DNA from 2 places in the Streptomyces sp. NPDC104096 genome. Region 2 is predicted to be linked to the other one. Evidence: riboswitches for the same ligand, from Rfam matches in the RefSeq annotation. Region 2 holds a riboswitch; the other holds the start of a gene.

Region 1 (12,967 bases), on a different contig from region 2:
GCTCGGCGGGCGCGAAGGGGTGCAGCTGGCCGAACTCGGGCCAGGTGACCGGCTCCATCTCGGTGGTCGCGTTGAGCTTCATGGTGCAGGAGCCCAGCGGGATCATGCCCCGGTCGAGCGCGTAGTCGCGGTCGGAGAGCCTGCGCAGGTAGCGCAGCATCGCGGTCTCCGAGCGGTGCTGGTGGAAGACCGGGTGGGTCAGGTAGGCGTCGGTGCGCAGCTGCGCGGCCGGCAGGGCCTCCTCGGTGACCGCGTCCAGCGCCTCGATGTCGGCCTCGACCCCGAACGCCGTCCACACGGCGGCGAGCTGCGCGCGCGTGGTGGTCTCGTCGCAGGACAGGGACACCCGGTCGGCGTCGACGAGGTGCAGGTTGACCCCGCGCTCGCGGGCGGCGGCCACGGTCTCGGCGGCCCGGCCCGGGACCCGCGCGGTGAGCGTGTCGAAGAACGCGCCGTGCACGACCTCGACACCGCCGGCGGTGAGGCCCGCCGCGAGCAGCGTGGCGTAGCGGTGGGTGCGGGCGGCGATCGCCTTCAGACCGTCGGGCCCGTGGTAGACCGCGTACATGCCCGCCATCACGGCGAGCAGCACCTGCGCGGTGCAGATGTTGCTGGTCGCCTTCTCCCGGCGGATGTGCTGCTCACGCGTCTGAAGAGCGAGGCGGTAGGCCCGGTTGCCGTCGGCGTCGACGGAGACGCCCACGAGACGGCCGGGCAGGCTGCGCGCGAACTTCTCGTGCACCGCCATGTAGCCGGCGTGCGGTCCGCCGAAGCCCATCGGCACGCCGAAGCGCTGGGTCGTGCCGACCGCGATGTCCGCGCCCAGCTCGCCCGGCGAGGTGAGCAGCGTCAGCGCGAGCAGGTCGGCGGCGACCGTGACCAGCGCGCCCAGCCCGTGGGCCTGGTCGATGACCGGCTTGAGGTCGCGCACGGCACCGGAGGCGCCCGGGTACTGGAGGAGCACGCCGTTGATCTCGCGCTCGGCGATCTCGGCGGGGATGCCCTCGCTGAGGTCGGCGACGAGCACCTCGACGCCGGTCGGCTCGGCGCGGGTCTCGATCACGGCGATGGTCTGCGGCAGAGCGTCCGCGTCGACCAGGAACAGGCCCTTCTTGTTCTTGCCCATGCGCAGCGACAGCGCCATCGCCTCGGCGGCGGCCGTGCCCTCGTCCAGCAGCGAGGCGCCGGAGGTCGGCAGCCCGGTGAGTTCGGCGACCATGGTCTGGAAGTTCAGCAGGGCTTCCAGACGGCCCTGCGAGATCTCCGGCTGGTACGGCGTGTACGCCGTGTACCAGGCCGGGTTCTCCATCACGTTGCGCAGGATGACGGGCGGCGTGAAGGTCCCGTAGTAGCCGAGACCGATCATCGAGCCGAGGACCTGGTTGCGGTCGGCCAGGGAGCGCAGCTCGGCCAGCACCTCGGCCTCGGTGCGCGCGCCCGGCAGGTCGAGGGCGTCGGCGTTCTTGATCACATCCGGCACCGCGGCCGCTGTGAGGTCGTCCAGCGAGCCGTAGCCGACGTGGGCGAGCATCTTGGCCCGCGCCTCGTGGTCGGGCCCGATGTGGCGCTGCTCGAACGGGATGCCCTGTTCGAGTTCGAAGAGCGGGGTGCGGTGGGCGGTCATTGCGGAGGCCTCCTGGTCTGACGCGACCTGCGAGGGGCACCCTGGCGCGGGTACCCGGACGGCCTCCCCCTCTGTCATCTCAACCTGAGAGCTTCACCGGATCGCCCGCATCGGGGTCACCGGCTTTCACCGTCGGTGAGGACGCGGGTCGTCGACACCCGTCCTGCTTTCCAGAGTGACCTCGTCCGTGCGGTACGTGTGCCTGAGAGATTCCGGGGAGGATTTGCTCCTTCGGCGCCTCCGGTGATGTCCGGAGGACTCTCCCGCGCGGGGTCAGCAGCCGCTTGCCAGACTACCAGCGAGGTCAACGTGGGAGTCTTCGAGTGGCCGCCTTCCTGAATGTGCTCTTTTGTAGTGCTTACGGATGAGTTTGCGACCTGGAGGAGGGACCGTGCAGACCGATATCGATCCGCGCAACCTGATCGGCCGCAAGGCGTTCGACCGCAACGGCACCAAGATCGGCACCGTCGACGAGGTGTACCTCGACGACGCGACCGGCATACCGGAGTGGGCAGCCATACGTACCGGCCTGTTCTCGAGGGACGCTTTCGTTCCGCTCGAGCCCAGTGAACTGGTCGAGGGCGCGCTGCGCGTCCCGTTCGACCGCACTCTGATCAAGGACGCCCCCGACTTCGGCGTCGGTCGTCACCTCTCCCCCGAGCAGGAACTCCAGCTCTACCACCACTACGGCCTCGACATCGCCGCCCCGCCCCCCTTCCCTGACCGCGACTTCGGCAAGCTGGCCGGTCCGGACGAGCCCTGACGCCGCCACCCCGCCCTGCCGCCCCGGCGACACCGCGCGCCCGGCTTCCCGCCTGGACAGACACCCCGCACGTCGGCCGAGGCCGACGGAGCGCGTACGGACCACCCACGGGATGCGCTCGCGGGCGAGCGGACGGTAGCCCTGGAGCGCTTCCGCGGCCGGGCAGCTGGGACCGGCCCGTTCGGGACAACCGGAACCCGGACCGTTCCGGACAGCCGGGACCCCGCCCCGTCAGGCCCCCGAGCCCGCCGTCAGCCGGCCGCGCGCTCCGCAGCGGTGGACGCCTCTCCGTCCAGCCCCTCTCCGTCCACCGCCTCTCCGTCCAACGGCTCCTCGTCCAGCGGCTCCCCCTCCGCCACCTCCTCCTCGGCACCGCGGACCGCTCCCGGGAGCTCGGCCTCCGCCGGTCTTCGCCGTACCAGCGGCAGCGGATCCGCCGGTTCCAGGTCGGGGTCGTCGATCAGGAAGGTCCGCACCCGGCCGGGTGCGGAGTCGGGCGTCTCGAACCGGACGGTGACCCGGCCCAGGCCGCTGCCCTGCACCCACCCGTGCCCGTGCTCGGCATGCCGTACGTCGTGTCCAGCCGGCCAGTGCCGCTCGACCGGCTCCGCCGGCTGCGGCACGGACTCGTCCGCGGTCGCCTCCTCCTCCGCCTCGGCCGCCTGCTCGCCGGCCGCCTGCGCGAACAGGTCCTCCTGTGTGTAGTCGGCCAGCCCGGTCACCCCCACCCCGAGCAGTCGTACGCCGCCCGTGGTGTCCACGGAATCGAGCAGCCGGGCCGCCGCCTCGCGCACGACGGCCGGATCGTCGGTGGGGCCGCGCAGCGTCTCGGACCGGGTCAGGGTGGAGAAGTCGTACCGCCGTACCTTCAGCACGATGGTCCGCCCGGACAGACCGGCCCGGCGCAACCGCCCCACGCACCGGTCGGCCAGCCGCGCCACCTCGAACCCCACCCTGAGCCGGTCGTGGATGTCCACGTCGTACGTGTCCTCGACCGACACCGACTTGGCCTCCCGCTCGGCCACCACGGGCCGGTCGTCGCGCGCCAGCGCCATCGCGTACAGCGCGTGGCCGTGCGCCTTGCCCAGCAGCCGGACGAGCTCGTCCTCGCCGGCCCCGGCGATCTCGTCGACCGTGGTGATCCCGGCCCGCCGCAGATGGTCGCCGGTGGCCGGACCGACGCCCGGCAGGATCCGCACCGGCATGGGCCCGAGCAGCGCCCGCTCGGTACCCGGCTCGATCAGCACCAGACCGTCCGGCTTGGCCCGCTCGGAGGCGATCTTCGCCAGCATCTTCGACGCGGCCAGCCCCACGGACCCCGTGAGCCCCGTCACCGCCCGTATGTCGGCGCGCAGCTTCACCCCCGCCGACCGGGCCGACTCGGTGTCCGAGGCCGCCCCACCGGCCTCCAGGTCCACGAACGCCTCGTCCAGGCTCAGCGGCTCCACCAACGGCGACAGCGCCCGCAGCAGCCCCATCACCTGCTCGCTGATCGAACGGTAGAACCCGAAGCGGGGCACGAGGTAGGCCGCGTTCGGCACCAGCCGACGGGCCTGAGCCGTGGGCATCGCCGAGTTGACGCCAAAGACCCGTGCCTCGTACGAAGCGGTCGCCACCACCCCGCGCGGCCCGATCCCGCCGACGACGACGGCCTTCCCGCGCAGGCTCGGCTTGGACGCCTGCTCCGCCGAGGCGAAGAAGGCGTCCATGTCGAGATGCAGGATCGTGGGCGCGGTTCTCACATCTCCGATGCTCCCCTACGCCACTGACAATGCCCTCGCGCGGCGCCGGGGCGGACCTCAGACGGCCCGGTTGCGCCGCCGCGCCAGTTCGTCGGCCGGGTTGGGGCCGACCAGGGTCTCCCCGGTGTCGATCCGCTCCCCGTGCAGCTGCGACAGGGCGCTCTCCACGTCCCGCCACACCACGCCCACGGCGATCCCGAAGACGCCCTGCCCGCCCTGGAGCAGCGCGTGGACCTCGTCGGGCGAGGTGCACTCGTACACCGTCGCGCCGTCGCTCATCAGCGTCATGCGCTCCAGGTCGCTGAAGCCCCGCTCCTTCAGGTGCCGCACGGCGGTACGGATGTTCTGCAACGACACCCCGGTGTCGAGGAACCGCTTGACGATCTTCAGGACGACCACGTCGCGGAAGCTGTACAGCCGCTGCGTCCCGGACCCGTGGGCGGGGCGCACACTCGGCTCGACCAGGCCGGTACGGGCCCAGTAGTCGAGCTGCCGGTAGGTGATACCGGCGGCCGCGCAGGCCGTCGGGCCCCGATAGCCGATCTGCTCGGACGCCATGGACGTCGCCCCTCCGCTGCTCGGCACTGCCGAAGGCCGCTGCGGAGCATGGTCGGCCACCTGGCCGTGAAGCGGGTACGGACCGCTCGCCCCGAAACCGCGTCCGGGGGCACCCCCAGCCATACCGCCGCCGCTGCTGCTCACGCCGACCTCCGTCCTTGACCTGCCTCCTCGACGGTAGGCAGTCACCAGGGGTGCGTCAACGATCGCCACACTCGGCACGCCGAGTGATAATCACCCTAGGAGTGGTTTCCCGTACCCCACCGCGGGGAAAGGCTAGCCGAATGCTCTCCGGCGGAGCCGCAGGACGCACTCACTGGCCGCTGGCAATTGCCGCCGCCGTGGCGCGCCACCCGACCGGGGCGACGCGCCCGCGCAGCGCCTACTGGCTGCTGCTGCCGAAGTCCTCGGGTGAGATCTGGTCGAGGAACTCGCGGAACTTCTCCACCTCGTCCTCCTGCTCGTCCGGGATCGCGATCCCCGCGTCGTCCAGGACCGTGTCACTGCCGTAGATCGGCGTCCCGGTACGCAGCGCCAGCGCTATGGCATCGGACGGACGGGCACTGACCTCGACCCCGCTGGCGAACACCAGCTCCGCGTAGAAGACGCCCTCACGCAGGTCCGTGATGCGCACTTCGGTGAGCTCCTGGCCGACGGCTTCGAGCACGTCCTTGAACAGGTCGTGGGTCAGCGGTCGCGCGGGGGCCATGCCCTGCTGGGCGAAAGCGATCGCCGTCGCCTCCCCCGGCCCGATCCAGATAGGGAGGTAACGGTCGCCTCCCACTTCACGCAGGAGCACGATCGGTTGGTTGGAGGGCATTTCGACCCGGACACCTACGACATCGAGCTCGTTCACACAGCAACCCTAGGCCGTGCCCGGGATGTTTGGGTAGTCGGACCGGGAACGGGCGCCCGATCACGCCGTCCGGGAGGCCCGGCTCTCAGGGCAGCCGGACCCCGAGCGCGGTCTGCACCAGCGCCGCGTGCAGCCTCGTCGTGAGCCCCGCGAGCTCCTTGGTGCGGTCCTCGGCGTGTGCCCTGGTCTGCGGGTTGCGGTGCCGCCTGAGCGGGGCCACCACCTGGTCCACCAGCCCGGCCTCGCGGTCCGCGGCGGCCTTCATGAGCCTCAGATGGCGGGGTTCGATCCCGAACCGCCCCAGCTCGACGACGAGCGAGGCGACCGTGACCGCCTCGGCGTCGTACACTCCGCCCTCCAGCGGGGTGATGAGCCCGTAGGACTGCCACTCCTCCAGCTCGCGTTCACCGACCTCCGCGGCTGCGAGCAGCTCGGCCCGCCCGATCCGGGCCGCGGTGAGGCCGTCGGAGACCTCCGGGGCGGCCTCGCCCTCGCGCTGGCGCCCCAGCGCGGGCAGCCGTACGGCCTCCCCGCGCTCCATGGCGTCCAGGTGCTCACGGATCACCTTGAGCGGCAGATAGTGGTCGCGCTGCATCCTCAGGACATGGCCGAGACGCTCGACATCCTTGATGCTGAACTTGCGATACCCCGAAGGGGTCCGCTGCGGCTCGATGAGGCCCTCCGACTCCAGGAATCGGATCTTGGAGATGGTGACCTCGGGGAACTCCTCGCGCAGCGTGTTCAGCACCGAGCCGATGCTCATCAGCCCGCTGTCCGCCTCGGCGGTGCCGTACCCGGCACCGCCGCCCGGTGTTCGAAGCATGGACCTTCCCTGGGGGTCCCCCCGGACGCAGCGTCCGGGGGAGGGTCAGTAGCCTCGCTGGCTCGCGTAGAAGACCAGCCGGTACTTGCCGATCTGCACCTCGTCGCCGTTGGCCAGCGGGACCTCGTCGATCCGCTCACGGTTGACGTACGTGCCGTTGAGGCTGCCCACGTCGGCGACCGTGAACGTGCCGTCCTGGCCACGCCGGAACTCCACGTGCCGACGCGACACCGTCACGTCGTCGAGGAAGATGTCGCTCTGCGGGTGCCGCCCCGCCGTGGTCAGCTCGCCGTCCAGGAGGAAGCGGCTGCCCGAGTTCGGGCCCCGGCGCACCACCAGGAGCGCGGAACCCAGCGGCAGTGCGTCGACGGCCGCCTGCGCCTCGGGGGACAGCGCCGGCACCGACGTCTGGCCGGTGACCTCGGCGTCGTAGGCCTCGATCCCCGAGATCGAGATCGTGGACGTCGTCTCGGACGCCCGCTCGGGCGTCAGACCGGGGCGCAGCGGTGCGCCACAGTTGGAACAGAAGCGGCTGTTCTCGCCGTTGCGGTTACCGCACCTCGTACACACCAGGGCCGACACGGAAAACCCTCCACCCGAACTTGAGGTTGACGGTTGCCCGAAACCTATGCCGCCGGACTGGGCAGGGTCAACTGACGCCGCGCCCTGACCGCCGGAGACGTCACCACCCGGGCCAGCCACCTGGTCCCGGAACAACGGCCGCTGGCCGTCCGCGTCGGGCTGTGCGCGATGGCGAGCGGTCGCGTTGTCGCTACCTTCTCGAGCGCTCTTGCCGAACAACTTCGCAAACAACTTCACGGGCGATTCCCCTTGACCGAAACAGACCCGCCCGTGGGGCAGGACGAACCCTGACTCAATACACCGGTCGACCCGGACATCTTCACAACGTCCGTATCCACCAGACAGTTTCCACCACGCACCACCCATTCGGTGCGCCGACCCCCCGCAACCTGATGCCCTGGGCCGACGACCCCCATGCACCCCCGGTTCACTGGGAGGACGACCGAGCGTAGTCAGGCCGCTCCGCCGCCCGCAAGGCATTCACGACGATCTTGCTCGAACGCTCGACGGTAACCGTGGCCTGCTCCTTCTCCAGTGTCTGCACCACGCCTCCAGGGATGTTGAGCGCCGGTTCGAGATCCTGCGGCTTGCCGATGACAGTGAAACGATACGGAGCGTTGATCTTGTTCCCGTCGACGCTCACACTCTTCCCGGACTCTGTCAGATACGTGCCTGCGACCACGCGCACCCCGTTCACCTGGATCGCCTCCGCGCCGGCCGCGCGCAGCTCCTGGATCGCGTCGAGCAGCATGTCCGCCTGGACCGTCCCCTTCGTGTCCTCGATCGTCATCGTGATACCGGGCCCCTGCGCGGCCACCGTGCCCGCGAGGATGCCGAGTTGCCGCTCCTTCTCGAGCGTCTGCTTACGGGCCTCCTCGGCCTGGTCGGAGCTGTTCTCCAGCTCGTCGCGCTGCTTCTCGAGACCTTGCTTCTCGTCCTCAAGACGCTGAGTGCGGTCATCCAGTTCATCGAGGATACGAACAAGATCCTCCTGACGTGCGCCGCGCAGCGCGCTGTCGCTGTCGCTGTTCGACGCCACCTGCACCGCCAGACCGAAGCCGAGACCGAACAGCAGCACGGCCACGATGAGTTGGGCCCGCGACAGGCGCGGCGGCCACAGTCCCTGCACCAGCCGCTGCCGACCGGACAGCCCAGGCTCTGCCGCCGTCTCGGTCGGCTGCTCGGCCTGGGCAGGCTGCGCGGGCACCTCGTCGGGCAGTTCCCTGCGCAGCCCGTGCTCGGGCCGGGACCACTCCGGCTGCGGCCGGGGCGGCTCGGGTCGAGGCCGCGGTTGCTCCGGCTGCGGACGGGACCACTCCGGCCGGGGCTGCGGCCGCTGTATCAGGGGGCGTTCGGGCTCGGGCCGACGCGGCTCCGGCCGCTGCTGCGCAGGCCCCGGCCGCTCGGGCTCGGGCTCGACCCGACGCTGCTCGGGCTGCCGCCAGTCCGGCCGGGGCCGCCCGGACTCGAGCGGACGCGGCTCAGGCTGAGACCGCTCAGGCTGAGACCGCTCAGGCTGCGGTCGCTCAGGCTGCGGTCGCTCAGGTTCGAGCTCGGGCCGACGCGGCTCGGGCTGGCGCCGCTCCACCTCGGACCGAAGCTGGCGCAACCGCTCGAGCTCGGGCCGCCGCTGCTGCGCAGGCCCCGGCCGCTCGGGCTCGGACTCGGCCCGACGCTGCTCGGACTGCCGCCCCTCGGGCTCAGGCTCCGGGCGCCGCTGCTCAGGCTCGGCCCGCTCGGACTCGGGCTCGGCCTCGGGCCGAAGCTGCTCAGGTCGACGCTGCTCAAGCTCGGGCTGCTCGGACTCGGGCCCGCGCGGCTCCGGCTGTTCGTCCTGGTTGCTCATCGTCGGTCTCACGCCCGGAACACGTGCCGACGGATGGCCGCGGCATTGGAGAAGATGCGGATGCCGAGGACGACCACGACACCCGTGGACAGCTGGGCGCCCACGCCCAACTTGTCGCCCAGGAAGACGATCAGCGCCGCGACGACCACGTTCGACAGGAACGACACGACGAACACCTTGTCGTCGAAGATCCCGTCGAGCATGGCCCGCAGACCTCCGAAGACGGCGTCGAGCGCCGCCACGACGGCGATCGGCAGATAAGGCTCGACGACCGCCGGAACCTCAGGGCGGACCAAAAGGCCGGCCACGACTCCCACGACGAGGCCCAGTACGGCGATCACGATGTGCCCTTCTCGGATATCGGCTGTGCTGTACGTACGATCACACTCGGTGCGGCCGGCAGCCGGAGGTCGCTCTCCGTGGAGATGGCGGTCCGGATGCCGTAGTTCTCCTGCAAGGCGTTCAGGTACAGGCCGTCTGCACTGTCCTGGAACTTGGTGCTCAGCCGCTTCCCGTCCCCCACCGCCAGCACCGCGTAAGGCGGCACCAGCGGCCTGTTGTCGACCAGTATCGCGTCCCCCGCGGCCCGGATCGCCGACAGTGCCGTCAGCCGCTGTCCGTTGATGGAGATCGCCTCGGCGCCCGACTCCCACAGCCCGTTGACCACCCGCTGCATGTCCCGGTCGCGCACCCGCCCGGTGTCGGAGAACCCGGAGGTCTCGCGCGGGTCGCCGTCTCCTCCGGTGGTGGCCTCCTTGGCGTCGTCCACGACCAGTTTCACGCCGGGCCCGTGCACCTCGGAGGCGCCCGAGAGAATACCCACCAGTTCGGCCCGGCTGTCGCCGCCGTCGTCGCGGAGCGCCTCCCGCTGCCGTGCGCCCACGTCGTCCCGGAGCTCGTCGACGGTGCCCTCCAGCTCGTCCGCCGCCTTCGTCTCACGGTCGATACGGTCGATCAGCTCCTGGCGCTCCTTGGCCACGACCGGAGCCGCGATCCGGGCCTGCGCCGCGCCGACCGTCACGACCAGCGCGGCGAGCACCAGACCGCCGGCGAGACCCAGCTTCGCGCTCAGCGTCCGGGGCAGGCCACCGCCGCCCTCGGCCTTCTTGCGGGCGGCTGCCTCGGCGTATCCGTCGTCCAGGCTGTGATCCATGACGTTGGTGAGCAGCGACATGGACGCGTCCGGACGCGACGGGCGCGTGAATGTACTCCGAACGGGGGGCTCCTGCGGCATGCCGCACATCGTCGCATGTCGCGACCCGTACCTCCGAACGGCCCCTCCGACGTGCCGGACAGGCCCCCTCGGGGACACTTGTCCGGCACGCCCACGTACCGGGACGTCAGCGGCCGGCGCTGTCCACGACCGCCGCCCACTCGTCGAGCAGGGCCTGCGCGGAGGCGTCGTCCGGCCCTTCCGCCCACAGATGGGTGACGGCCTCGGCCGGATCGGGCAGCACCATCACCCAACGCCCGTCGGTCTCCACGACCCGCACCCCGTCCGTGGTGTCCACGAAGCGGTCTCCCGCCTCCTCGACCACACGGCGCATCACCAGTCCCTTGACGGCCCACGGAGTCGCCAGATCACGCTTGAGGACGTGCGCCCTCGGGATCCGCGCGTCGATCTGGCTCAGCGTGAGCTGTGTCCGGGCCACCAAACCGATCAGTCGTACGAAGGCCGCGGTGCCGTCGAAGACGCTGCTGAACTCGGGGACGATGAATCCGCCCTTGCCGTCCCCACCGAAGATGGTCGTCTCGTCCCGTCCGACCCGGGTCAGGTCGTCGGGCGAGGTCGTCGTCCACTCCACCTGGGTCCCGTGGTAGGCGGCCACCTGCTCGGCGATGCGGGTCGTGGTCACCGGCAGGGCCACCCGACCGCTGCGCCGCTCCGCGGCCACGAGGTCGAGCATCACCAGCAGCGCCCGGTCGTCCTCCACGATCCGCCCCTTCTCGTCGACGAGCGAGAGCCGCTCGCCGACCGGGTCGAACCGCACGCCGAAAGCGGCCCTGGAGGACGCGACGATCTCACCGAGCCTGACCAGGCCCGCCCGCCGCACCTCGGCGCTCTCCGTCGGCCGGGACTCGTCCAGACCGGGGTTGATGGTCAGCGAGTCCACGCCCAGCTTGCCGAGCAGGCTGGGCAGGACGAGACCCGCCGAGCCGTTCGACGCGTCGACGACGACCTTGAGCCCGGACTCGGCGATACCGGTCGTGTCGACGTTCCGCAGCAGGGACCCCGTGTACGAGTCGAACACGCTGGCCGGGAAGTACAGGTCCCCGATCTCTCCCGGGAACGCACGCCGGTACTCCTGCCGCGCGAACACCCGGTCGAGCTTGCGCTGGCTGGCCTGGGACAGGTCCGCTCCCTGTCCGTCGAAGAACATGATGTCGACGGAGTCCGGCACACCCGGCGAGGTCCTGATCATGATCCCGCCCGCACTGCCGCGCGCGGTCTGCTGCCGGGCGACCGGCAGGGGCACGTTCTCCAGGTCGCGGACGTCGATGGCACTGGCCTGCAAAGCGGAGATGACGGCCCGCTTCAGCGCGCGGGCACCACGGGAGTGGTCACGGGCCGTGGTGACCGTGGCGCCCTTCTTCAGCGTCGTCGCATAGGCCCCGGCGAGGCGTACGGCGAGCTCGGGCGTGATCTCGACGTTCAGGATCCCGGACACCCCGCGCGCGCCGAACAGATTCGCCTGTCCCCGCGACTCCCAGATCACCGATGTGTTGACGAAGGCGCCGGCCTCGATGGTCTTGAACGGGTAGACCCGCACATTGCCCTGCACGATCGATTCTTCACCGATCAGGCACTCGTCACCGATGACCGCGCCGTCCTCGATCCTGGCGGCCCGCATGATGTCGGTGTTCTTGCCGACCACACAGCCGCGCAGATTGCTGTGCTGACCGACGTACACGTTGTCGTGCACCACGGCCCGGTGCATGAAGGCTCCGGTCTTCACCACGACGTTCGAGCCCACGACGGTGTGCTCGCGGATCTCGGCACCGGCTTCGACCTTGGCGTAGTCACCGATGTAGAGGGGGCCCCGGAGAACGGCGTCGGGATGTACCTCGGCGCCCTCGGCCACCCATACGCCCGGGGAGATCTCGAACCCGTCGAGTTCGACGTCGACCTTGCCCTCGAGGACGTCCGCCTGCGCCTTCACATAGCTCTCGTGAGTACCGACGTCCTCCCAGTAGCCCTCGGCGATATAGCCGTAGATCGGCTTGCCTTCCTTCATCAGCTGCGGGAAGACATCGCCGGACCAGTCGACCGGCACGTCGGGTTCCACGTAGTCGAACACCTCGGGCTCCATGACATAGATGCCCGTGTTCACCGTGTCCGAGAAGACCTGGCCCCAGGTCGGCTTCTCCAGGAAGCGTTCGACCTTGCCTTCCTCGTCCACGATGGTGATGCCGAATTCCAGCGGATTGGGTACGCGCGTCAGACAGACGGTGACCAGCGCGCCCTTTTCCTTGTGGAAGTTGATCAGCTCGGTGAGGTCGAAGTCGGTCAGGGCATCTCCGGAGATGACGAGGAACGCATCGTCCTTCAATGCTTCCTCGGCGTTCTTGACGCTTCCGGCGGTACCGAGTGGCTTCTCCTCATTGGCATAGGTGAGCTCCATCCCGAGCTCTTCGCCGTCTCCGAAGTAGTTCTTGACGAGCGATGCCAGGAACTGCACGGTTACGACGGTCTCGTTGAGCCCATGCCTTTTGAGCAGCCTCAGAACGTGCTCCATGATCGGCCGGTTGGCCACCGGCAGGAGCGGCTTGGGCATGCTTGAGGTCATGGGGCGAAGGCGTGTGCCTTCGCCTCCAGCCATCACGACGGCCTTCATGTCGGAAGCGTCCTCCTCTAAGAGACGACGGTCTAGCCGACTTCACCCGCCTTGATTGTCCCGCACTTTTCCGTAACGGGCCATCGAACCACTGTTACCGCCGAAGGACGAGCTCAGTCGGCCATGGCGTCCGCACGAACGAGACGGCGGACCTGCACCACGTAGAGGACTCCTGCCCACCAATACAGGGTTGTACCCCATCCGGCGAACGCCCATCCGAAAACAGCCGCGAGTGACGCGATCCATCCGCTTCCGTCACTCAGGAGAAGCAACGGGAAGGCGTACATCAGGTTGAAGGTTGCGGCCTTGCCCAGGAAGTTAACCTGCGGCGGCGGAT
Region 2 (15,652 bases):
CCGACGACCTGAAACTGCTCGCCGAGGCGCAATCCCAGGAAGAGACGCGGGCTCTCCGCATCGACAATCACGCGCTGATCCAGTCGTTCCCGCAGGAGCCGGCGGTACCCGTCGCCCGCCGTCCTGATGGCAGCACTGTCAGGCGACCTGGCTCTCGGCGTGCGGATCGTGTGTCTGGATCCGGTCCTCCGGCTCGTCGACACCGACGAGAGGACTCGGCGGAGACGTGCCGGTCCATCGCACGGCAGGGGCTCCGGGGGGCTGTATCGGGACCTGTGGTCCAACACCCACCCCGACGTCGTGATCTACGCCTGCCTCGTCCTCAGGGGGATCGAGACCGACAAGGAGCGGCTGCGTACCTACCGGAACCCGGGCCGGATCCGACTGCCCGAGCATCTGGCCGACCGAAACGCCGGACACATCGAAGGGCCATGGGATTTTCCGCTGCGTAAGCAGGGAAGGCCCTGCCCAGCGCTGAAGGATGAGAACGCGCTGGGCAGGGCCTACTTTCTCAACACTCGATGATGTTCACCGCGAGCCCGCCGCGGGCCGTCTCCTTGTACTTGACGCTCATGTCGGCGCCGGTCTCCTTCATCGTCTTGATGACCTTGTCCAGGGACACCAGGTGCGAGCCGTCGCCGCGCATCGCCATCCGGGCGGCCGTGACCGCCTTCACCGCGGCCATGCCGTTGCGCTCGATGCACGGGATCTGGACGAGACCGCCGACCGGGTCGCAGGTCAGACCGAGGTTGTGCTCCATGCCGATCTCGGCGGCGTTCTCCACCTGCTCGGGGGAGCCGCCGAACACCTCCGCCAGCGCGCCCGCCGCCATCGAACAGGCCGAGCCGACCTCGCCCTGGCAGCCGACCTCGGCGCCGGAGATGGAGGCGTTCTCCTTGAACAGCATGCCGATCGCACCGGCGGCGAGCAGGAAGCGGACCACGCCGTCCTCGTCCGCGCCCGGGACGAAGTTGATGTAGTAGTGCAGCACCGCGGGGATGATGCCGGCCGCGCCGTTCGTCGGGGCGGTGACCACCCGGCCGCCGGCCGCGTTCTCCTCGTTCACCGCCATCGCGTACAGAGTGATCCACTCCATGGAGTGGGCCAACGGGTCGCCGGCCGCCCGCAGCTGACGCGCCGTCTTCGCCGCCCGGCGGCGCACCCGCAGACCGCCCGGCAGGATGCCCTCGCGGGACATGCCGCGCGACACGCACGCCTGCATCGTCCGCCAGATCTCCAGCAGCCCGGCCCGGATCTCCTCCTCCGTACGCCAGGCGCGCTCGTTCTCCAGCATCAGGGAGGAGATCGACAGACCGGTCTCCTTCGTCAGCCGCAGCAGCTCGTCGCCGGTACGGAAGGGGTACTTCAGGACCGTGTCGTCGAGCTTGATGCGGTCCGCGCCCACCGCCTCCTCGTCGACGACGAAACCGCCGCCGACCGAGTAGTACGTCTTCGTCAGCAGCTCGGCGCCCGAGGCGTCGTACGCCCACAGCGTCATGCCGTTCGCGTGGTACGCGAGGGTCTCGCGGCGGTGCAGGACCAGGTCGTCGTCGAAGGAGAACGGGATCTCGTGCTCACCGAGGAGCCGGATCCGTCCGGCCTCCTTGATCTCCTCCACCCGGGCGTCGGCCCGCTCCACGTCCACCGTGCGTGGCGAGTCGCCCTCCAGGCCGAGCAGCACCGCCTTCGGGGTGCCGTGGCCGTGGCCGGTGGCGCCGAGCGAGCCGTACAGCTCGGCGCGTACGGACGCGACGGAGCCCAGCAGGCCGTCGCCGCGCAGCCGACGGGCGAACATGCGCGCCGCGCGCATCGGACCGACCGTGTGGGAGCTGGACGGGCCGATGCCGATCGAGAACAGGTCGAAGACCGAGACGGCCACGGTGACTCCTCAGAACGGGGGTGGAACAAGGCGTGGGGCACCGCGCTCACCTACTTCAGTGTGCGCGCGGTGCCCCGTATTGCGGTACTACTTCCCCAGGGCGGGGTACAGCGGGCGCTTGGCGGCCAGGGCCTCGACCCGGGCCTTCAGCGACGCGGCGTCGTACGACGGCTTGAGCGTCTCGGCGATCACGTCCGCGACCTCGGCGAAGTCCTCGGCCGTGAAGCCGCGGCTGGCGAGGGCGGGCGTACCGATGCGCAGGCCCGACGTCACCATCGGCGGGCGCGGGTCGTCGGGGACCGCGTTCCGGTTGGCCGTGATGCCGACCTCGTGCAGCCGGTCCTCGGCCTGCTGGCCGTCCAGCTCGGACTCGCGCAGGTCGACCAGGATCAGGTGGACGTCCGTACCGCCCGACAGGACGTTCATGCCGGCCGCGCGGGCGTCCGGCGCGGTGAGCCGCTCGGCGAGGATCCGCGCGCCGTCCACCGTGCGCTGCTGGCGCTCCTTGAACTCCTCGCTCGCGGCGATCTTGAAGGAGACCGCCTTGGCGGCGATCACGTGCTCCAGCGGACCGCCCTGGAAGCCCGGGAAGACCGAGGAGTTCAGCTTCTTCGCGAACTCCTTCTTCGCCAGGATGATGCCGCCGCGGGGGCCGCCGAGGGTCTTGTGCGTGGTGGAGGTGACCACGTCCGCGAACGGGACCGGGTTCGGGTGCAGACCCGCCGCGACCAGGCCCGCGAAGTGCGCCATGTCGACCCACAGGTAGGCCTCGACCTCGTCCGCGATCCGGCGGAACTCGGCGAAGTCCAGCTGCCGCGGGTACGCCGACCAGCCCGCGATGATCACCTTCGGGCGGTGCTCCTTGGCGAGCCGCTCGACCTCGGCCATGTCGACCAGGCCGGCCTCGTCCACGTGGTACGCGACCACGTGGAACTGCTTGCCGGAGAAGTTCAGCCGCATCCCGTGGGTCAGGTGGCCGCCGTGGGCCAGGTCCAGGCCGAGGACGGTGTCCCCGGGCTGGGCCAGCGCGAACAGCGCGGCCTGGTTGGCGGAGGCGCCCGAGTGGGGCTGCACGTTGGCGTACTCGGCGCCGAACAGCTCCTTGACCCGGTCGATGGCGATCTGCTCGGTGACGTCGACGTGCTCGCAGCCGCCGTAGTAGCGGCGGCCCGGGTAGCCCTCGGCGTACTTGTTGGTCAGGACCGAGCCCTGGGCCTCCATCACCGCGACCGGCGCGAAGTTCTCGGAGGCGATCATCTCCAGGGTGGACTGCTGGCGGCGCAGCTCGGCGTCGACCGCGGCGGCGACGTCCGGGTCGAGCTCGTGCAGGGGGGTGTTCATGAGCGACATGTGTCCGTGACTCCTCAGCCGGCGGAAAAGGCGGTGTACTCGTCGGCGGAGAGCAGGTCGGCCGGCTCGCCCGTGACGCGCACCTTGAACAGCCAGCCGCCCTCGAACGGCGCCGAGTTCACCAGCGACGGGTCGTTCACCACGTCCTCGTTGACCTCGGTGATCTCGCCGTCGACCGGGGAGTACAGGTCGCTGACCGACTTGGTCGACTCCAGCTCGCCGCAGGTCTCGCCCGCGGCCACCGTGTCACCGACCTCCGGGAGCTGTACGAAGACGACATCGCCGAGCGCGTTGGCCGCGTGCTCCGTGATGCCGACCGTCGAGACGCCGTCCTCGGCGCCCGACAGCCACTCGTGCTCCTTGCTGTAGCGCAGCTGCTGGGGGTTGCTCATGGCCTGAATTCTCCTGTACGCGGGGAAGTGCTGCTGAAAGGGGGACGACAGAAACCGCAGGTGGGCAGCGGAAAGTGCGCCGTGTCACATGCGGCTGCGCTCAGTGTCTACTTCTGGCGCTTGTAGAACGGCAGTGCCACGACCTCGTAGGGCTCGTGAGTGCCCCGGATGTCCACGCCGACACCGGCCGTGCCCGGCACCGCGTGCGCCGCGTCGACGTACGCCATGGCGATCGGCTTGCCCAGCGTGGGGGACGGGGCGCCGGAGGTGACCTCGCCGATCACCTCGCCGCCGGAGACGACCGCGAACCCGGCGCGCGGGATGCGGCGGCCCTCGGCGACCAGGCCGACCAGGACGCGCGGAGGGTTGTCCTGGGCGCGGGCGGCCGCCTCGGTCAGCGCCTCGCGGCCCACGAAGTCGCCCTCCTTCTCGAACTTCACGACCCGGCCGAGCCCGGCGTCGAAGGGCGTCAGGGAGGTGGTCAGCTCGTGCCCGTACAGCGGCATGCCCGCCTCGAGACGAAGCGTGTCCCGGCAGGACAGGCCGCACGGGACCAGCCCGACGGGCGCGCCCGCCTCGGTCAGCGCCTGCCACAGCCGCTCCGCGTCGGCCGGGGCCACGAACAGCTCGAAGCCGTCCTCGCCGGTGTAGCCGGTGCGCGCGATGAGGGCGGGGACGCCCGCGACGGTGCCGGGCAGGCCCGCGTAGTACTTCAGGCCGTCGAGGTCGGCGTCGGTGAGGGACTTGAGGATGCCGGGGGACTCCGGGCCCTGGACGGCGATCAGCGCGTAGGCGTCGCGGTCGTCGCGGACCTCGGCGTCGAAGCCGGCCGCGCGCTCCACCAGCGCGTCGAGCACGATCTGCGCGTTGGAGGCGTTGGCGACCACCATGTACTCGGTCTCGGCCAGCCGGTAGACGATCAGGTCGTCCAGGATGCCGCCGTCGGCCCGGCAGATCATCGTGTAGCGGGCGCGCCCGACGCCGACGGAGGCGATGTTGCCGACCAGGGCGTGGTTCAGCAGCTGCGCGGCCTGCGGGCCGGTCACCGTGATCTCACCCATGTGCGAGAGGTCGAACAGACCTGCCCTCGTGCGCACCGCGGTGTGCTCGTCACGCTCGGAGCCGTAGCGCAGGGGCATGTCCCAGCCGGCGAAGTCGGTCATGGTCGCGCCGAGCGAACGGTGCAGGGCGTCGAGCGCGGTGTGACGGGGTGGCGTGCTGCTGCTCATCGGACGGTCGTCTCCCGGGGCGATGGGTACCCCGCGCGGGAGCGAATCCGAGCACGGGGAAGGGCGAGGTCGTTCCTCCCCATCTGTCATCGGAACCTGAGAGGTTCGTCATGACCACCTGGGGTCACGACTTGCACCTTGGGTGGGACCGCTGTCGCAACGGTCCGCTTTTCAGATGTGCCTCGCCCACGCGGTAACGGTGCCTGAGAGATTCAAGGGAGGGACTTGCTCCTTCGGCGCCCCGGGCAGCACTGCTGCCGGGAACTCTCCCGCGCGGATTCAAACGGCCGGTATGCAGTTGGCGGGCACATCATTGCACGCCTCGTCGCGCCGGGGGCAGGCCCGCCTCGCCTCCCCGGGGGGCGGGCCCGCCGGGGAGGCGGCTGTGACCGCCTTGTGGCGGAACGGGCACGAAATTTCGAAGCGCCGCGCATTACCTTCTCTTTACGCTCAGTGGGGAAAGGACTTACCTGACCCCAGGGGAGGACGATCACGGTGAACAGGATCACGGCGTACGTGGCCGGCTCGGCCGCCGCGCTGCCCAAGCAGACCGCTGCCCCGGCGGTCGAGACGCGCGCCCCGCGGCCCGCACCGGTCGTCCGCGATCTGCGCGAGCGCTCCGGGCACAGCCCGCACGGACTGGTCTTCGGCCCCCACGACGTGGTCGTGGTCACCGGCCTGCCCGGCAGCGGCAAGTCCACGCTGATGCGGCGGGCGGTACGGGGAGTCGGCGTCGACTCCCAGGACACCCGCGACCGCTGGGACGACCGGGCGCCGCGCTTCCTGCCGTACGCCGTCTACCGCCCGCTCGTCCGCCTCGCCCACTACGCCGGACTGCGCAGGGCCCTGCGCGCGGGCGGGGGAGTCGTCGTGCACGACTGCGGCACCCAGGCCTGGGTGCGCGACTGGCTGGCCCGCGCGGCCCGCCGCCGGGGCGGCACCCTGCACCTGCTGCTGCTCGACGTCACCCCGTCCGCGGCGCTGGCCGGCCAGCGCGACCGGGGCCGCGGTGTGTCGCGCTACGCCTTCCTGCGCCACCGCCGCGCGGCCGCCCGACTGCTGCACGCCGTGGAGAAGGGCGCACTGCCCGGGGGCTGCACCTCGGCGATCCTGCTGGACCGCGACGCGGCGGACGTCCTGCGCCGGATCGACTTCGCCCCCTGACAGGTGCCGCCGTCGACCGGTCCCGGGGGCGATCCGTCCCGGGGACGATCCCGGGCGGGCCCGTACCGGTTAGCCTTTCAGCCACAGCAGCGGTTCCCAGCAGGCGGTAGAGAGATGGACTTCCCGGCGGACCTTCCCGCGGACCTTCCCGCGGGCTTCCCCGCACAGGCGCACCCCCATCCGCACGGCGGATGGCCCGGCAACGAACTGGAGGAGGTGCTCTCCGCCTCGCTCGGCGTCCCGACGGCCGGCGGCCGGATCCTCGAGGTCCTCGGCCGCAGCTTCGTCTGGGTGCCGCTGCCCAACGGCGGCGGCCCGCACAGCGGCCCCCTCGACCTGCCCTCGCTGGAGATCGAGGGCCAGGTGTACGTGCCGGTCTTCAGCTCCGAGGAGCAGTTCCGCCAGGTCGTCGGCACGCACATGTCGTTCACCGTCGCGCCCGCGGTGGAGTTCGCCCGCGGGCTGCCGCCGCAGGCCGGCCTCATCGTGAACCCCGACGGCGTGGTGGGCATCCCGCTGCCGCCGCAGGCCGTGGCGGAACTGTGCCGCAGCGGGCGGACCCCGCTGGACGGGTTCGCGAGCGGCGGCCGGGTGCGGCTGTTCGAGCCGGACTGGCAGGACGACCCGGTGGACTTCCTCGCCGCGGCCTCGGCCGAGTTCGCCGACACCGGGGTCGTCCTGACGGCCCGTCGCTGTCTGGCCGAGGTCGAGACCGGTGAGCCCGTGCTGTTCGTCGGGGTCGAGCTGTCCCGGTGGGAGGGCGACCTGCGGGTCCTGCCGATGGACGCGCTCGGCCGGGCGCTGGCCCGGGCCGCCGTCCGGTGGCCGGTGAACCTCGTCCTGCTCGACGTGGTCGAGGACCCGGTGACGGACTGGATGCGGGAGCGGGTCCGCCCGTTCTACCAGCGCGGCCACTGACCGCGGGTTCGAACACCGGACGCCGGCCACCGGCCATCGGACACCGACCAGTGGCCACCGGCCCCCGGTGTCCCCCGGCCGTCCCGGCCCCGGGCAACAACCTGCGAACTCCTGGGCGGCTGTTGCCGACTCCGCCGCCTAAGGTGGTTTCATATCCAAGGCCACGTTTCTCGAAGGGGCGGTAAAGGGTGAGCGCGAGCGGCACTGCCGCGACCGGGCAGGTCGAGCACATGCTGCGCCAGGTGACGCCCGGGCGTTACGACGCCTACGAGGCGCTGCTGCGCGCGCTCGCGACCCCGTCCTCCGGCCAGGTCTGGATGCTGCTGTGGCACGGCCAGGCCGGCTCGCCCGACGCCCAGTACGGGAACATGGAGGTCGACGGCTACGGCTACGCGCCGTGCGTCACCTCCGCCCAGGAGCTCTCGGCCAGCGGCTGGAACCGTTCGTACGAGGTCGTGGACGGCCTCGACGTGGCCCGCACCCTCTACCCCGACCACTTCGGTCTCTGGCTGAACCCGCACGCCCCCGGCGGCGGGCTCGGCATCCCCTGGCTCGACCTGCGGCGGATCGCCACGGGTCTGGAGCGCCAGCCGGCCGGCCCGCTGCGGCTGTCCGAACCGGCCGTCGAGATCCCCCAGTTCTACGCCCTGCTCGCGCAGAACGCCCACCGCACCCCGGCGGTGCGCGCGCTGCGCCGCGCCTGGGTGCAGCCGACGCTGGGGGCGCCGTACCTCGTCATCGGTCTCGACGTGTACGACACCTCGCCGGCCGCCGTCGACTCGGTGCGCGCGATGATGCAGCAGTCCATCGGCGCGGTGCCGGACGGGCTGCCGGTGTCCACGGTGGCGATGTCGGACGAGCACGACCCGGTCGTGATGTGGATGCGGGCGGGTGCGCGTCCGTTCTACGACCGCGAGGCCCACGTGCAGGCGCCGGCGGGCGGGTACGGATACCCGCCCACGCCCGGCCGCTACTGACGGCCCATCATCTCAAGGACGCGACGGCGCGCGGTGGCAAGGCCACGTCTTCGCGCGTAGATCAGTACGAAAAAGTGCGGAATGTCCCAATTTTCCGAACTCGTCCGCGTCCGACCCCCGTTACCCACTGTCCGGATAACGGAACCCTCTTGGTGGCATCACGTTTACGCATCCATTCACCGCCAAGTCTGGCGACCGATCGCCCAGGCATTGAAGACTCCCAGACCAGGGGAGTTTCGCCCCTGTGTACGACGGACTGATCACGCCGCTACCGCGGCAAGTGTGGGCCGGCTACCGCCGGTTGAGAGGGGTCCCTGCCAGATGACGGCACCATTGCACGAGCCGACCGCGGATGCGGCCCCGAGCGCGGCCGAAGAAGCGGCGGTTGTCACCGCCGACGCCAAGGCCGTACAGGGTCGTTCCCTGGGCCGGATCGCCTGGGAGCGCCTCAAGCGGGACAAGCTCGCCCTGACGGGCGGCATCGTGGTGCTCGTGCTCATCGCGATAGCCCTGCTCGCGCCGGTGATCACGAGCCTGGTCGGGCAGGACCCCGACGCGTACCACGAGAACCTGATCGACCCGCTGTTCGGCACGCCCACCGGCTCCCTCGGTGGCCTGAGCGGCGACCACCTGCTGGGCGTCGAGCCGGTCAACGGCCGCGACATCTTCGCCCGGATCCTCTACGGGGCCCAGATCTCGCTCCTGGTGGGCTTCCTGTCGGCCGTCGTGGCCGTCGTCCTCGGCACCGTCCTGGGCATCCTCGCCGGATTCTTCGGCGGCTGGGTCGACTCGCTCATCAGCCGGGTCATGGACGGTCTGCTGGCCTTCCCGCAGCTGCTCTTCATCATCGCCCTGGTCTCGGTCATGCCGAACGACATGCTGGGCCTGCACGGCACCGGCGTGCGCGTCTTCGTGATGATCCTGGTCATCGGCTTCTTCGGCTGGCCCTACATCGGCCGCGTGGTGCGCGGCCAGACCCTCTCGCTGCGTGAGCGCGAGTACGTCGAGGCCGCCCGCTCGCTGGGCGCCGGCCAGCTCTACATCCTGTTCAAGGAACTGCTGCCCAACCTGGTCGCGCCGATCATCGTGTACACGACGATGATGATCCCCACGAACATCCTCACCGAGGCCGCGCTCAGCTTCCTGGGCGTGGGCGTGAAGCCGCCCACGGCCTCCTGGGGCCAGATGCTCTCGAACGCGATCGACTACTACGACTCGGACCCCATGTACATGGTGGTGCCCGGCGTAGCGATCTTCATCACCGTTCTGGCCTTCAACCTCTTCGGCGACGGCGTGCGTGACGCGCTGGACCCGAAGGCCTCCCGCTGAACCGCCGTACCCCAAGCGTCCCGTGGCCTCACACGGGGTCTCTCATCAAATCCGGAGGATCCGAGATCGTGACTACCCAACGCGCCTCAGGGCGGCGTAAGCAGGCCATGGCCGCTGCCGCCGCGGTTGCTGCGCTGCTGACCACGGCGGCGTGCGGTGGCGGTGGCGGCACCGACGACAACGGTGGTTCCAAGAACGGCGCCGCCGGCTTCGACGCCGCGAACAACAAGGTCGCCCAGGCCTCGCTGGCCAAGAAGGGCGGCACGCTGAAGTTCGGCGCGGCCCAGGACGCCGACTCGTGGGACACCACGCGTGGCTACTACGGCTTCATGTGGAACTTCTCCCGCTACTACAGCCGCCAGCTGGTCACGAACAAGGCGGAGGCCGGTAAGACCGGTGCCGAGGTGACCGCGGACCTCGCCACGGACGTCGCCAAGGTCACCGACAACGGCAAGACCTACACCTACACGCTGCGCGACGGCGTGAAGTGGGAAGACGGCAAGCCGATCACGTCCAAGGACGTCAAGTACGGCATCGAGCGCGTGTGGGCGCAGGACGTGCTGTCCGGCGGTCCGGTGTACCTGAAGGACGTCCTGGACCCGAAGGGCGCCTACCAGGGCCCCTACAAGGACACGTCCAAGGACAAGCTCGGTCTGAAGGCGATCGACACGCCGGACGACAAGACCATCGTCTTCCACCTGCCGGTGGCGAACTCGGACTTCGAGGAGATGCTGGCCCTGACGTCGGCGTCCCCGGTCCGCCAGGACATGGACACCAAGTCCAAGTACGGCCTGCACCCGTTCTCCTCGGGCCCGTACAAGTTCGAGTCCTACGCCCCGGGCAAGGACCTGACCCTGGTCCGCAACACCTCCTGGGACCAGGCCTCGGACCCGGTCCGCAAGGCCTACCCGGACAAGATCACGGTCAAGTTCTTCTCGAACGCCAACGACCTGGACCAGCGCCTGATCAGCGGTGACCTGGACCTGGACCTGAACCAGACCGGCATGTCGCCGCAGGGCCGCACCACCGCCCTGAAGCAGCACAAGGACAACCTGGACAACCCGGTCTCCGGCTACGTCCGTTACGCGGTCTTCCCGCAGAGCGTGAAGCCGTTCGACAACGCCGAGTGCCGCAAGGCCGTCATCTACGGCGCCGACCACGTCTCGCTGCAGACCGCTCGTGGCGGCCCGGTCGCCGGTGGCGACATCGGCACCAACATGCTCCCGCCGTCCGTCGCGGGCGCCGAGGGCCAGAGCTACGACCCGTACGAGCTCAACGGTGCCAACAAGAACGGCAACGAGGCCAAGGCCAAGGAGGCCCTGAAGGCCTGCGGCAAGCCGAACGGCTTCTCCACCACCATCGCGGTCCGCAACAACAAGCCGGTCGAGGTGGCCACCGCCCAGTCGCTCCAGGCGTCGCTGAAGAAGATCGGCATCACCGCCGAGATCGACCAGTACGACGGCTCGCAGACCACCGGTATCATCGGTAGCCCCGCCAACGTGGCCAAGAAGGGCTACGGCATCATCATCATGGGCTGGGGTCCCGACTTCCCGTCCGTCCAGGGCTTCGGTCTGCCGCTGTGGGACAGCAAGTACATCCTCGACAGCGGTAACTCGAACTACGCGCTGATCAAGGACAAGGCCATCGACGGCCTGTTCGACCAGTACGTCACGACGCTGGACGACGCCGGCAAGACCAAGATCTCGACCGAGATCAACCACAAGGTCATGGAGGGCGCGTACTACCTGCCCTTCGTGTTCGAGAAGTTCATCAACTGGCGGGGTAGCAACCTGGCGAACGTGTACACCACCGATGGCTACAGCGGTATGTACGACTTCGTCAACCTCGGCCTGAAGTCCGCGAAGTAAACCCGGCACACCCGCCGAACGGCACGAAAGGCAGGTGAAGGCCGGCGCGGCGTGATCGCGGGCCACCTGGGGACACCTCCCACGTCCATAAGACAGTGGGGGAGACCTCCGGTGGCCCGTGGTCCGCTGCGGGCCGAGAGCTGTGCTCGCTTACCTCATCAGGCGGCTCTTCGCCGCCGCAGTGATGCTCGTGGTCATCATCATGGTGGTCTTCGGCATCTTCTTCCTTGTCCCCAAGTGGGCGGGCGTCGACGTCGCCACGAGCTTCGTGGGCAAGCAGGCGGACCCCGCGGCCGTCGAAGCCGTGCGGGTGAAGCTGGGCCTGGACGACCCGATCTACCTTCAGGTCTGGGAGTTCTTCAAGGGCATCTTCACCGGTCGCACCTACGCGGCCGGCGGCGATGTCACCCACTGCGCCGCGCCGTGCTTCGGCTACTCCTTCCGCAGCGAGCAGGCCGTCTGGCCGGTGCTCACCGACCGCTTCCCGGTGACCCTGGGTCTCGCGCTCGGTGCCGCCGTCCTGTGGCTGGTCCTCGGTGTCTCGGCGGGTGTCCTCTCCGCGCTCAAGCGGGGCACCCTGTGGGACCGCGGTGCGATGGTCGTCGCCCTCGCGGGTGTCTCCCTCCCCATCTACTTCACGGGCATGCTCGCCCTGGCCGTCTTCGTCTTCGGACTGAAGTGGTTCGACGGCGAGTACGTACCGCTCGACCAGAGCTTCACCGGCTGGTTCGGCGGCATGATCCTGCCCTGGATCACCCTCGCCTTCCTCTACGCGGCGATGTACGCCCGGATCACCCGCGCCACCATGCTGGAGATCCTCGGCGAGGACTACATCCGCACCGCCCGCGCCAAGGGCCTGCGTGAGGGCACCGTCATCGGCAAGCACGCCATGCGCTCCACGATGACCCCCATCCTGACCATGCTCGGCATGGACCTCGGCGCCCTCATCGGCGGCGCGATCCTGACCGAGACCACGTTCAGCCTGCCCGGCCTCGGCCAGGCGGTGCTCAACGGCATCAAGAACCAGGACCTGCCCATCATCCTGGGCGTCACCCTGGTCACCTCGCTGGCTGTGCTGATCGCCAACCTGCTGGTGGACGTCCTGTATGCCGTGATCGACCCTCGAGTGAGGCTGTCATGACCGAACTCAGCAAGAGCGGAGCGGCCGTGGGCGAGCCCACGCCCGCCTCGCCCGCCCCGAGTTCCTTCCTCGAAGTGCGCGACCTGAAGGTGCACTTCCCGACCGACGACGGTCTGGTCAAGTCCGTCGACGGGCTCAGCTTCAAGCTGGAGAAGGGCAAGACGCTCGGCATCGTGGGCGAGTCGGGTTCCGGCAAGTCGGTCACCTCGCTCGGCATCATGGGTCTGCACACCGCGGGCCAGTACGGCAAGCGCAAGGCGCAGATCTCCGGCGAGATCTGGCTGGACGGCACCGAGCTGCTGTCCGCCGACCCCGACCACGTGCGCAAGCTGCGCGGCCGGCAGATGGCGATGATCTTCCAGGACCCGCTGTCCGCGCTGCACCCGTACTACACGATCGGTCAGCAGATCGTGGAGGCGTACCGCATCCACCACAAGGTGGACAAGAAGACCGCCAAGCGCCGGGCCGTCGAGATGCTCGACCGGGTGGGCATCCCCCAGCCGGACAAGCGGGTCGACAGCTACCCGCACGAGTTCTCCGGCGGTATGCGCCAGCGTGCGATGATCGCGATGTCGCTGGTCAACAACCCCGAGCTGCTCATCGCGGACGAGCCGACGACCGCCCTGGACGTGACCGTCCAGGCGCAGATCCTCGACCTCCTCCGGGATCTGCAGAAGGAGTTCGGCTCCGCGATCATCGTCATCACCCACGACCTGGGCGTCGTCGCCGAACTGGCCGACGACATCCTGGTGATGTACGGCGGCCGCTGCGTCGAGCGCGGTCCGGCCGAGAAGGTGTTCTACGAGCCCCGCCACCCCTACACCTGGGGTCTGCTCGGCTCGATGCCGCGTCTCGACCGTGACCAGCAGGAGCGCCTCATCCCGGTCAAGGGCTCCCCGCCCTCCCTGATCAACATCCCGTCCGGCTGCGCCTTCAACCCGCGCTGCCCGTACGCGGACGTCCCCAAGGACAACGTCACCCGCACGGTCCGCCCCGAGCTGACCGAGGTCGGCGGCCAGCACTGGGCCGCCTGCCACATGTCGCAGGAGCAGCGGGAGCGTATCTGGACCGAAGAGATTGCGCCGAAGCTGTGAGCGAGAAACCGAAGGACGCAGCGGTGACGATTCCCGCGCAGAGCACAGGAAGCGGCGCCGGGAACACCGGCGACCGCGAGATCCTGCTGAAGGTGACCGGGCTCCAGAAGCACTTCCCGATCAAGAAGGGCCTGCTCCAGCGGCAGGTCGGTGCGGTGCACGCCGTCGACGGCCTCGACTTCGAGGTCCGCGCCGGTGAGACGCTCGGCGTGGTCGGCGAGTCCGGCTGCGGCAAGTCGACGATGGGCCGGCTGATCACCCGGCTGCTCGAGCCGACCGGCGGCAAGATCGAGTTCGAGGGCAAGGACATCACGCACCTCGGTGTCGGCGGGATGCGTCCGCTGCGCCGCGATGTGCAGATGATCTTCCAGGACCCGTACTCGTCGCTGAACCCGCGCCACACCATCGGCACGATCATCGGCGCTCCCTTCAAGCTCCAGGGCGTCGAGCCCGAGGGCGGCATCAAGAAGGAAGTGCAGCGGCTGCTGTCGGTCGTGGGTCTCAACCCCGAGCACTACAACCGCTACCCGCACGAGTTCTCCGGCGGCCAGCGCCAGCGCATCGGCATCGCCCGCGCGCTCGCGCTCAAGCCGAAGCTGGTCGTGGCCGACGAGCCGGTCTCCGCGCTCGACGTGTCGATCCAGGCGCAGGTCGTCAACCTGCTGGACGACCTCCAGCAGGAACTGGGCCTGACGTACGTGATCATCGCGCACGACCTCTCGGTCGTCCGGCACGTCTCGGACCGCATCGCGGTGATGTACCTCGGCAAGATCGTCGAGCTCGCGGAACGCGACGCGCTGTACAAGGCGCCGATGCACCCGTACACCAAGGCGCTCATGTCGGCCGTGCCGATCCCGGACCCGGCGCGCAAGTCGGCGAAGAGCGAGCGCATCCTGCTCCAGGGCGACGTGCCCTCGCCGATCTCGCCGCCGACCGGCTGCCGGTTCCACACCCGGTGCTGGAAGGCGACGCAGGTCTGCAAGACCACCGAGCCGGTGCTCGTCGAGCTGAAGCCCGGCCAGCGGGTCGCCTGCCACCACCCGGAGAACTTCGAGGACCAGGCACCGCAGGACACCGTGCTGCTGACCGTCGCCAAGGCGGCGGCCGAGCTGGTGGCCGACGAGGTCCTCGCCGAGTCGGCGGCGACGTCGGCGGCGGTGGCGGCCGAGGTGGCCGAGGTGGCCGAGGTGGCCGAGACGGCCGCCCCGGAGCCCGAGGCCCCGGCGGCCGAGACCGGCGAGTCCGAGGCGCCCAAGGGCGCCCAGGACTGACACATCCTCAAGGGGCCCTTCCCGCTGCGCGCGCAGCGGGAAGGGCCCCTTTCGGTTTTCCCCCGTTCCCCCGTTCCCCCGTTCCCCCCGTTTCCCCCGTCCCCCGTTTTCCCCGTCCCCCGTGGAATTGCGGTGCGATGGTTCAGCCGTCAAATTCCCGTTTGTTTATCGGTGAATTACGGCTTCGGGGTGCAGGCGTGCTTGGCCACGCACTCCGAGAAGAACGGGTTGGTCCAGATGACGTCGATGACGCCGTAGTCCTTGTTGACGACGACCCGGCAGTTCGCGCCGTAGTGTTCCTTGCGGATGTTGAACCGGCGGTACTCGACCTTGGGCGTGACGTAGCCGTAGTGCTTCTTCGTGACCTTCAGGGTGTCCGTGACGGTGACGCCCTTGGTGGTCTTCTTGGTCACGTTGCGGTCGACCTTCGCCTCGACCTTGGCGATCCCCCAGTTCACGCTGGTGCCACCGCCCACGGTCCAGCTGGTCGAGCGGCTCGTGGTGGTCTTGAACGAGTACTTCAGGGTCGAGGTCGGACCGGCGTTGTACTTGCCGGCAGTGGAGCCGATCGCCTTGTAGTACGGCGTGCCGTACTTCTCGACGGTGATGAAGGATTCGGTTCCGCAGCTCGCCGGTGCGGCGGAGGCGGCCGTCGGAATCGCCACGGACGCGCCGACCAGGAGTGCCGTGGTCGCGACGACCCGGCCGGCTGTTCCGAACTTGTTCATTCTTTTACCCCGTGTTTTCTTGTGCGCTGTGGCGCTCCATTGCGCTTCGCGCTGGCGAAGCAGAAATTACTCAGCGGGGATGGTGGCCACAAGCGCTTCTCGTGAATGCCGGGGAATCAGTCTCAAGGAATCCTCAATTCTGTTATTCGGGACTCCCGGCGGCACTCCCGGTATGCCGGATTTCTCCGCCCTGTGGAGCGGGAGAAAGGGCCCCCTTCGCCCCGAAACGGTCAAACTTCTGACGCCGTGTGACCTGCGCCACGCCGTGAAGGACCGTCAGGCCTCAACTCGCGGTGACACGTGACGAGTTGG

What was found. Region 2 has a riboswitch for glycine ahead of gcvT (glycine cleavage system aminomethyltransferase GcvT). Riboswitches for the same ligand answer to the same signal wherever they lie in the genome.
Region 1: another riboswitch for glycine. It lies ahead of gcvP (aminomethyl-transferring glycine dehydrogenase); the one in region 2 lies ahead of gcvT (glycine cleavage system aminomethyltransferase GcvT).

What each region holds. Positions count from the first base shown of each region.
Region 1 is NZ_JBVJMD010000101.1:589-13,555, reverse strand. Features, by position in the region: gene gcvP (aminomethyl-transferring glycine dehydrogenase) at 1-1,624, opposite strand, end outside; glycine riboswitch at 1,805-1,900, opposite strand; gene ACZ60B_RS41295 (PRC-barrel domain-containing protein) at 2,016-2,387, shown strand; gene ACZ60B_RS41290 (DNA polymerase IV) at 2,639-4,129, opposite strand; gene ACZ60B_RS41285 (MerR family transcriptional regulator) at 4,187-4,831, opposite strand; gene ACZ60B_RS41280 (bifunctional nuclease family protein) at 5,070-5,543, opposite strand; gene ftsR (transcriptional regulator FtsR) at 5,629-6,366, opposite strand; gene ACZ60B_RS41270 (FHA domain-containing protein) at 6,412-7,314, opposite strand; gene ACZ60B_RS41265 (DUF881 domain-containing protein) at 7,376-8,155, opposite strand; gene ACZ60B_RS41260 (small basic family protein) at 8,803-9,135, opposite strand; gene ACZ60B_RS41255 (DUF881 domain-containing protein) at 9,132-9,968, opposite strand; gene ACZ60B_RS41250 (mannose-1-phosphate guanyltransferase) at 10,135-12,630, opposite strand; gene ACZ60B_RS41245 (CDP-alcohol phosphatidyltransferase family protein) at 12,744-12,967, opposite strand, start outside.
Region 2 is NZ_JBVJMD010000023.1:50,055-65,706, forward strand. Features, by position in the region: gene ACZ60B_RS23190 (hypothetical protein) at 301-525, shown strand; gene ACZ60B_RS23195 (L-serine ammonia-lyase) at 512-1,879, opposite strand; gene ACZ60B_RS23200 (serine hydroxymethyltransferase) at 1,967-3,229, opposite strand; gene gcvH (glycine cleavage system protein GcvH) at 3,244-3,621, opposite strand; gene gcvT (glycine cleavage system aminomethyltransferase GcvT) at 3,729-4,850, opposite strand; glycine riboswitch at 4,924-5,031, opposite strand; glycine riboswitch at 5,032-5,132, opposite strand; gene ACZ60B_RS23215 (AAA family ATPase) at 5,340-6,014, shown strand; gene ACZ60B_RS23220 (enhanced serine sensitivity protein SseB) at 6,129-6,932, shown strand; gene ACZ60B_RS23225 (enhanced serine sensitivity protein SseB C-terminal domain-containing protein) at 7,121-7,909, shown strand; gene ACZ60B_RS23230 (ABC transporter permease) at 8,231-9,238, shown strand; gene ACZ60B_RS23235 (ABC transporter substrate-binding protein) at 9,307-11,106, shown strand; gene ACZ60B_RS23240 (ABC transporter permease subunit) at 11,249-12,247, shown strand; gene ACZ60B_RS23245 (ABC transporter ATP-binding protein) at 12,244-13,341, shown strand; gene ACZ60B_RS23250 (ABC transporter ATP-binding protein) at 13,365-14,612, shown strand; gene ACZ60B_RS23255 (hypothetical protein) at 14,789-15,340, opposite strand.